Regions from separate parts of the Serratia sp. UGAL515B_01 genome, predicted to be linked through region 2. Evidence: predicted binding sites of a transcription regulator. Region 2 holds the regulator's gene; each other region holds the start of a gene.
The links. The regulator ArgR, encoded in region 2, controls arginine synthesis, uptake and breakdown. The targets are predictions, from matches to a motif close to ANTGAATAAAAATACANT.
Positions count from the first base shown of each region.

Region 1: argA (amino-acid N-acetyltransferase) is a predicted target of ArgR. The motif match lies at 1,219-1,236, and genes of this name have one in related genera.
Region 3: argC (N-acetyl-gamma-glutamyl-phosphate reductase) is a predicted target of ArgR. The motif match lies at 1,666-1,683, and genes of this name have one in related genera.

Region 1 covers NZ_CP109901.1:2,704,911-2,708,178, reverse strand. Annotated here, with positions in the region: gene argA (amino-acid N-acetyltransferase) at 1-1,185, opposite strand, end outside; gene amiC (N-acetylmuramoyl-L-alanine amidase AmiC) at 1,557-2,807, shown strand; tRNA gene OK023_RS12150 (tRNA-Met) at 2,903-2,979, opposite strand; tRNA gene OK023_RS12145 (tRNA-Met) at 3,044-3,120, opposite strand; tRNA gene OK023_RS12140 (tRNA-Met) at 3,179-3,255, opposite strand.
Region 2 covers NZ_CP109901.1:127,217-130,484, reverse strand. Annotated here, with positions in the region: gene mdh (malate dehydrogenase) at 1-621, opposite strand, end outside; gene argR (transcriptional regulator ArgR) at 1,090-1,560, shown strand; gene mpl (UDP-N-acetylmuramate:L-alanyl-gamma-D-glutamyl-meso-diaminopimelate ligase) at 2,088-3,268, opposite strand, start outside.
Region 3 covers NZ_CP109901.1:3,746,496-3,749,763, reverse strand. Annotated here, with positions in the region: gene ppc (phosphoenolpyruvate carboxylase) at 1-146, opposite strand, end outside; gene argE (acetylornithine deacetylase) at 468-1,613, opposite strand; gene argC (N-acetyl-gamma-glutamyl-phosphate reductase) at 1,830-2,834, shown strand; gene argB (acetylglutamate kinase) at 2,927-3,268, shown strand, end outside.

The DNA of each region.
Region 1 (3,268 bases), 1.6 Mb from region 2:
TTTCTGCAGCCCCATTTGGCGAGCTTGGCTTTCTACGCGCTGCAATAGCATTTCTCCGCGCGATGAACTGCGGTAATCAGGGTGAACAGCCACACAGGCCATCTCGCCAATCTTCTCTTCCGGGAACGGGTAGAGTGCTGCACAGGCAATGGTCAGGTTATCGCGCTCGATAATCGTGAACTTGTCGATTTCCATTTCCAGTTGTTCGCGCGAGCGGCGTACCAAAATACCTTGTTGCTCGAGGGGACTGATTAACTCGAGTATCCCACCGATATCGTTGATCGTCGCGCGGCGAACCTGCTCGGCGCTTTCCATAACGATCTGAGTACCGATACCATCACGCGAGAATAGCTCTTGTACTAAAGAGCCATCTTTCTGGTAGCTGAGCAGGTGGCTGCGGCGCACCCCGCTGCGGCACGCTTTTACTGCCCCACGTAGAAATCTCACTGTACCGGAATAGTAGTCGCCAGACTCTTCCAGTTGATCGATTCGTTTTTGTGCGTCGTTGGGGAACATTTCGGGAATGATATTGCCTTCCTCGTCAGTGACCCCTTGTGATGAGCAAAAACCAATCATCTTCTCTGCTTTCAGTTTGATCGCCAATTGGGTAGCAACCTCTTCCGAAGTTAGGTTAAAACTTTCACCAGTGACCGATACGGCCACCGGGCCAATCAGCACGATGGCATTGCTGTCTAACTGACGATGGATCGCTTCTTCATCGATGCGACGGATACGGCCGCTGTGGCAATAATCGATGCCTTCATCTACACCCAATGGTTGAGCAATAATAAAGTTGCCGCTAACCACGTTGATATGAGCACCTTGCAACGGGGTATTGTTCAGACTCATTGACAGCCGTGCGGTAATATCCAGCTGTAACAGCCCAGCAGCCTGTTTGACTAGCTCCAAGGTGGCGGCGTCGGTGACACGAGTATGCTTATGGTAAATTGGCTGGTACTTATGCAGTGCAATGTTGTTATCAATCTGTGGCCTTGCACCGTATACCACCACTAAACGGATACCCAGGCTGTGTAACAACCCGATATCGTTGACGATGTTGGAAAAATTCTCATGCTCGATGGCTTCACCACCCAACATGACGACAAATGTCTTGCCACGGTGGGCATTGATATAGGGAACTGAGTGACGGAATCCTTGGACCAGCTCTGTACTACGCTCCTTCACGGCATATCCTCTTTTGCATATTTATACGGTATTTATGTATTTTTATTCTTTTGTTGCTAAAAAGGCAAGCGGGAAGTGATGCTAATCTATTTGCTGAGAAGGTTATGCTGGTCATACTTCAAGTTACCTGGACGTTGACTGCGCGCGGTTACTCTGCCCGTCCATAGAGCTTGCCCTTCGGGAGCAGCACAGGCACTGTTCAAAAACGCATTGCGTTTTTGTCATGTAACTCGCGCTATTTCGAGTATAAATAATTAATAAATTGAAAAATCATAAAATGATTTTCTAATGACAGCGCCGTAGGGATTCGTTAAAGTTTTCCATTCTCATTTCTTTGGTGTTTTTATAATCTTTACCGTTGCTGGAGCTGCATGTCTAACGCCGATCACAATCTGGGGCGCCGCCGGTTTTTGCAAGGGGTAGCCGCAACCTGGTTGCTAAGTGTGAGCCGCGTCGGGTTCGCTGCGGCTTCCCATGTGATTGCCGTACGCGTTTGGCCCTCTTCAACCTATACCCGGGTAACGCTGGAATCCAATGTTCCACTCAAATACAAACAGTTTGCTCTGACTAATCCAGACCGCATTGTCGTCGATGTGGAAGGCGTTCAGCTCAACAGTGTGCTCAAAGGAATTGCCGGGAAGGTTCGTAAGGAAGACCCTTATCTGAAACAGGCTCGAGTCGGCCAGTTTGATAAAAATACCGTTAGGTTGGTACTGGAACTCAAGCAAGCGGTGAGTCCGAATATGTTTACCCTGAAGCCGGTTTCTGAATATCGCAACCGTTTGGTGGTGGATCTTTATCCTGCTAATAGGCAATCCGGTGAAGACTATGATCCATTATTGGCGTTATTAGAGGATTATAACCAAGGCGAGCTGGAGCGTTCGTTACCATCTGAAGTACCGCAGGCAGGTAAAGCGGGGCGCGATCGACCTATCGTTATCATGCTTGATCCTGGGCATGGAGGTGAAGACCCTGGCGCTATCGGTAAAAATAAAACGCGAGAAAAAGATATCGTATTGCAGATTGCTCGTCGTCTAAGCGCGCTCATAAAGCGTGAGCCAAACATGAAAGTCTTTATGACGCGTAATGAAGATGTGTTTATCCCGCTTAAAGTTCGTGTTGCCAAAGCGCGTAAGCAGCGGGCTGATTTGTTTGTCTCGATCCACGCTGATGCCTTTACCAGCCGTTCGGCAAGGGGCTCTTCTGTCTTTGCTCTGTCAACCAAGGGGGCAACCAGCAATGCTGCCAAGTTTCTGGCTCAGACCCAAAATGCTGCTGATGAAATTGGTGGGGTTAGCAGAAGTGGCGATCGCTATCTTGATCACACCATGTTTGATCTGCTTCAGACAGCAACAATTAATGACAGTCTGAAGTTTGGTAAGGAAGTGCTGAGCAGAATGGGTAAAATAAACCGTTTGCACAAAAATCTTGTCGATCAGGCAGGTTTTGCAGTGTTAAAGGCACCAGATATCCCATCAATTCTGGTAGAAACCGCATTTATTAGCAATATTGAAGAAGAACGAAAGCTGCGAACCAGCCATTTCCAGCAGCAGGTAGCCGAATCAATTCTAGCAGGGATTAAAGCCTATTTTGCCAATGGTGGAGCACAGGCACGTAGGTAAAACAGATTGTGATATAAGGAAGTGTTAAGGCAGCGACAGGGAATTTCAGATACAAAAAAACACCCGCTAAGGTGTTTATCTGTGTCTATCAAGTTTGGTTGCGGAGGCCGGATTTGAACCGACGACCTTCGGGTTATGAGCCCGACGAGCTACCAGGCTGCTCCACCCCGCGTCCGTCTTGATACTGGCATTATTGAGACTCCAACCTTGCATATGATACTGCTTATAGTATCGGTTGGTTGCGGAGGCCGGATTTGAACCGACGACCTTCGGGTTATGAGCCCGACGAGCTACCAGGCTGCTCCACCCCGCGTCCGTATAACACCTTTTATCGAATCCAACTTTTTATCTGATACTACTTTAGTATCGATTGGTTGCGGAGGCCGGATTTGAACCGACGACCTTCGGGTTATGAGCCCGACGAGCTACCAGGCTGCTCCACCCCGCGTCCGATGGAAGCG
Region 2 (3,268 bases):
CTGGATACGCTTGGTTAAATCGACCACTTCCTGCTCAGTAAAGTTGACACCGGGTATCTGTGAAAGCAACGGCAGAATCGTCACACCAGAATGACCACCGATGACTGGCACATCCAATTCTTCCGGCTGTTTGCCTTTTAGCTCGGCCACGAAGGTGTTAGAACGAATGATATCCAGTGAGGTTACACCAAACAGCTTGTTCTTGTCGTAAACGCCCGCTTTCTTCAATACTTCGGCAGCAATAGCAACGGTGGTATTTACAGGGTTAGTGATGATACCGATGCACGCTTTAGGACAAGTTTTAGCCACCTGTTCGATCAGATTACGTACGATACCGGCGTTTACGTTAAACAGATCTGAGCGATCCATACCTGGCTTACGGGCGACACCTGCAGAGATCAACACCACATCTGCACCGTGCAACGCTGGGGTAGCATCTTCTCCGCTGAACCCTTTGATTTTAACCGCAGTTGGGATATGACTTAGGTCAACGGCAACCCCTGGGGTAACAGGAGCAATGTCGTAGAGGGAGAGTTCTGAACCTGAAGGAAGCTGGGTCTTGAGTAGAAGAGCGAGGGCTTGGCCAATACCGCCAGCAGCACCGAGAACTGCAACTTTCATCCTATACTCCTTTATTATTTCAAATATAAAAGCGCCGTGAAATTTATGGATTCGGACCTTAATTTATCACACCTTTAAAAACAACCTATTAACAGTCCATTTTAGATCTGGCGCAATAAAATGGCCGATTTCGCTGCCATTCTAGATTAATTAGCTCATGCATTAACGATATAGCGCACATTAATCGAAAACAGTAAAAAGTTCTTCACAGTCACGTTAACCGACAAGTTACATTACACCGTTACATAACATCAGAACAATATCATTTTAACAACATTTTATTTACTAGAAAACCGCACCACCTACTTGATTAAAAAGCATATTCGTCAATTCGTGATTTTGTTAATATAGCTTTTTATACGTACAATCCGTGCCATTTATTTGTCCAACACCACCCTGTGTTGCATAAAAATGCATGCATATGCATAATAATGAGCAACTTTGTCAACATTCATTCCACGGTGCAAAATGCGAAATCACGCAAAGCAGGAAGACCTGATCAAAGCGTTCAAAGCGTTGTTGAAAGAGGAAAAGTTCAGCTCTCAGGGTGAGATCGTTTCGGCGCTACAAGAAGAAGGTTTTGAAAATATCAACCAATCCAAGGTATCACGCATGCTTACCAAATTTGGTGCCGTCCGCACGCGTAATGCCAAAATGGAAATGGTGTACTGTCTTCCAGCCGAACTTGGTGTGCCTACCACCACCAGCCCACTCAAAAATCTCGTGCTGGATGTCGACCATAACGATGCGGTGGTCGTGATCCATACTAGCCCCGGAGCAGCACAACTCATTGCTCGCCTGCTAGACTCGCTGGGCAAATCAGAGGGTATCCTTGGTACGATTGCAGGTGACGATACCATTTTTGTCACGCCAGCCAGTGCATTTACTGCGCGACAACTCTTCGAAGCCATTCTCGCCCTGTTTGAGCAGGAGCTTTGATTAAGTATGCCAATAACTTGCAAGAATGGCTGACAAAATTAGCCGATAGCAGCATGAGCAGAGTATCTTGGACAAGGCAGTAAGAGTCTTGGGTATAAATCAGTAAATCTTGTGGATTTAAAATAAATGGAGGATTGGGATAAATATTCCAGTCTATAAAATGAATCAATAAATTTTGATGATGCTCCACAAGGGCCATGCTGCAAATAACCACTCATCCTGCACATAAAGTTGCGCCAAAATTTAAGACGTAACCTCCAGTCAGTCTTTTGAAATAAGCCCCGGAAAATGTTCCTTAACCGCATGCAAGGGCCACAGCCAAGTCCTGACCAGAAAGCCAGGACTTGGGGTAAATGACAATCTGTCTTTTTTATCCGAGGTACTTGACCTGACACACCAAAAAGGTTGTCCAGCTGAACAAAATCTCGTTCAAACAAGGGCCCTGAAAGTTTTTCGCCAACTTGCTCCGCGGAGCCACTACCAGTATCTGAAAAGAACACATTACAGGGATTGAATGAGCGATTAAATCAGTACGTTTCTTTCGGTTCAGCCTTGTTAGCCAAGGCGACGAGTAGCTTGTCATGAATACCGCCAAAGCCACCATTACTCATAACCAAAATGTGATCGCCCGGTTGCGCTACTTTCACAATCATTTCTACTAGCACATTGAGGTCGGCACTCCAGTGTGCGGGTTGCACACATGCGTCGGCGACTTCAGTAACCTGCCAAGGAATATGGTGGGGCTGGAACAAGAAAACTTCGTCAGCTCGTCCAAGTGAAGGAGCCAATTCGTTTTTACTGATCCCCATTTTCATGGTGTTTGAACGGGGTTCCAACACGGCCAGAATGCGCGCAGTCCCCCCAACCTTTCCACGCAGCGCAGCCAGCGTTGCCAAAATAGCGGTAGGATGATGGGCAAAATCATCATATACCGTCACACCATGAGCCTCACCACGTAACTCCAAGCGACGACGAGCGTTTATAAAATCACCCAATGCTCGGCAGGCGTCTGCTGGTTGTACGCCAACATGGCGTGCGGCCACGATAGCCATCAAGCCATTATGCATGTTGTGTTCACCAACCAGATTCCAATTAACTTCACCCACGTTATTACCGTCAAGGTAGACTTCATAATGGCTTGCATCCGCTGTCATCTTCTGTGCACGCCAAGTCCCTTCGTCACCAATCCACTCTTGTTCACTCCAACATCCCATTGCCATCACCTGCTTAAGATGTGCATCGTTTTCCGGCAGAATAATCTTTCCTTTGCCCGGCACCAGGCGCACCAGATGGTGAAACTGTTTCTGGATCGCTTTCAGGTCGTCAAAAATATCAGCATGGTCGAACTCCAGATTGTTCATAATCAGCGTGCGCGGACTGTAATGAACGAATTTTGATCGCTTATCGAAGAAAGCACAGTCGTACTCGTCTGCTTCAATAACAAAAAATGGACTATTGCCGAGACGGGCAGAAACATCAAAATTGCCCGGTACGCCACCAATCAAAAACCCTGGCTGATAACCACAAGCTTCGAGTATCCAGGTTACCATACCGGCAGTCGTTGTTTTTCCATGTGTTCCAGCAACCGCCAGTACCCAACGATCATGCAGTACATAATCATGCAACCATTGGGGACCAGAAACATAGGGTATACCCCGTTCAAGCACCGCTTCCACGCAGGGATTACCACGGCTCATTGCATTACCAA
Region 3 (3,268 bases), 600 kb from region 2:
TTACCGGCACGTGAAGATTTGGAAAGCTTACGGATGGTTTCAACGCGATCGAGAATATGCTCGCCTAGCGCTTCTTTGATGGTATCGCCGAGCAATTTGCCGAGCATACTGACATTACTTCGCATTGCCGAATATTGTTCGTTCATATAACCCCTGGCCCAGTTCTCTGTATACTCACTATCTCCCGGGTGGTGGTGCTGCTGCTCACCACCACCTGAAAGCCGTGAGTACATGATTTCTCATCTTGTAAGTAAATTTCACGTGTCTGGCAAAGACCGACTGTTTTTCCAGCCACGTTCCTGTCCAATTATCAATTGACACTATTTTTAGCAAAAAAACATCAAATTCAGCGAATTTTCTGAAATTTAATTACGGAACGTTGATTATCAGTCTGGCTTATTAGCCTCATTGCCTACTTGTTAGGAGGTAGAGAAACGATAAGCCATCCCCCTACCTGTACTCAGGATTTATTGCTGGCAAAAATGGTCGACCAGCTGCCCCAATAGCTTGCGCGTCGGCTCAATAAACGCGGTATCGAGATACTCATCGGGTTGATGCGCTTGGTTGATCGAGCCCGGGCCTAGAACCAGCGTCGGACAGACTTCTTGGATAAATGGTGCTTCAGTGCAGTAGTTAACAACCTCGGTGCGTGAACCCAGCAGTTTTTCGATCACGGCCACCATATGATGATCGGTTGGGCATTCGTAACCAGGGATTGGCGGATGCAGTTCATCGATCGACAAACGTCCCGGCCAACGCTGGCTAACAGGTGCCAGTGCTTCATGTAACAGTTCGTTGATGTTATCCAGCGTCATGCCTGGCAGTGGGCGGATATCCATATGCAACTCACAGCAGGCGCAGATGCGGTTAGCGGCATCACCGCCGCTGATATGGCCGAAGTTCATGGTTGGATAGGGGACAGCGAACGCCGGGTTGTTGTAGCGCTCTTGTAGCGTCTTACGCAATTCCATCAGATGACCGATGGATTCATGCATCAGGTCGATCGCGTTGACTCCACGGGCCGGATCGCTCGAATGCCCTGATTTGCCGACGATACGGATTGCATTGGAGATATGCCCTTTGTGTGCGCGTACCGGCTTCAAGGAAGTGGGTTCACCAATAATGGCAAAATCCGGGCGAACTTTGTTAGACGCTGCGAAGTAACGTGCGCCAGCCATCGTCGTTTCTTCATCTGCTGTTGCCAAAATATACAGTGGCTTGGTCAGTTTGCTGGCATCGATATCGCGTACTACGTCCAGGATAAAGGCAAAGAAGCCTTTCATGTCAGCGGTACCCAATCCATATAGCTTGTTGTCGTGCTCAGTCAGGGTAAAGGGATCTCGTGTCCAGCGGCCTTCATCGTAGGGTACCGTATCGGTATGGCCTGCCAGCAACAGGCCACCGCTGCCTTCACCGATGCTTGCCAGCAGGTTGAATTTATTGCGGGTGCCTGGCACGGGTTGGACGTCGACGCGAAACCCCAAATCGTGGAACCAGCCAGCCAGCAAGTTGATTAATGCTTCATTACTCTGATCGAGGGCACCATCGGTGGCACTGATCGATTTTGTCTCGATCAATGCCCGGTACAACTCAATAAATGGAGGTAATTTCATCTTCACTGTTGACAGCCTTTGGTTAGGATAGTATCAATATTCATGCATTTATTTTGAATAAAAATACAGTAAACAAGAGCGTAAGGGAAATATGCCCATGTGTGTCGAAAAACATCAACGCTCTACCACGTGGGTGAACCGCGCAACAACGCGACCAAGCCCCATTACCTGGGTCGCCAGAGACTCTGATTGCTAGCCAAGAAGGTGAAAAGCCACATGTTGAATACGCTGATTGTTGGTGCCAGCGGTTATGCTGGAGCAGAGCTTACGGCTTACCTGAATCGCCACCCACATATGAACATAACCGCTTTAGCGGTTTCAGCGCAAAGCACAGATGCAGGAAAATTACTTTCTGACCTGCATCCTCAATTAAAAGGTGTCGTCGATCTGCCTTTGCAACCACTGGTTGACGTTGCTGAAGCGGCTAAAGGCATCGATGTTGTATTCCTTGCGACCGCACATGAAGTCAGCCATGACATCGCCCCTGCTTTTTTGGCGGCCGGCTGTGTGGTGTTCGATCTTTCAGGTGCTTTCCGCGTTCAGGATATTGATTTTTATAGCCAATATTATGGCTTTAAACACCAGCATGCGGATTGGTTGGCAAAAGCGGCATATGGCTTGGCGGAATGGCAGAGTGAAAGGATCCGCCAGGCTCAACTGATTGCTGTGCCGGGCTGTTACCCAACGGCGGCACAACTGGCGTTGAAACCCCTACTCGATAAGCAGCTGTTGGATCTGAATCAATGGCCAGTCATCAATGCCGTCAGCGGTGTGAGTGGTGCCGGGCGTAAAGCGAGTATTACCACCAGCTTTTGTGAGGTCAGCCTTCAGCCTTACGGCCTTTTCAACCACCGTCATCAACCGGAAATTGCTGCCCATCTCGGCGTACCGGTCATTTTTACCCCTCATCTGGGTAATTTTTCGCGTGGTATTTTGGAAACCATCACCTGCCGTCTGCAAACCGGTGTTACCGAGCAGGATGTGGCTGCGGCGTATCGTGCGGCTTATGACGACAAGCCGCTGGTACGGCTATATGAAAAAGGTATTCCAGCACTGAAATCGGTGGTGGGCCTACCATTCTGTGATATCGGTTTTGCCGTGCAAGGCGAACACCTGATTGCGGTGGCTGCTGAAGACAATCTATTGAAAGGGGCGGCTGCTCAGGCGGTTCAGTGCCTGAATATCCGTTTTGGGTTCTCGGAAACCCAGTCATTAATCTAAGGTCTGCCCAACAGATTTCAAGCTGCAATGATGCGCTAACCGGTGACATGCGGTAGCTTGAAAGAGAGTTGGCAAGTGTGAGTAAAACAGCAATGAATCCATTAATTATCAAGTTGGGTGGCGTGCTTCTGGACAGTGAAGAAGCGCTGGAGCGCTTGTTTTCCGCGCTGGATGTCTATCGCCAAGCACATCAGCGGCCGTTGGTGATCGTGCACGGTGGCGGTTGCGTGGTGGACGAGTTAATGAACAAGCTTTCCCTGCCGGTCGTCAAGAAAAACGGTCTGCGGGTTACACCTGCCGATCAGATCGACATCATAACGGGTGCCTTAGCGGGTACGGCGAATAAAACCCTATTGGCGTGGGCTGTAAAACATAAAATCGATGCGGTTGGGCTCTGCCTGGCTGACGGTGGGAGTGCTATTGTTACGCCGTTG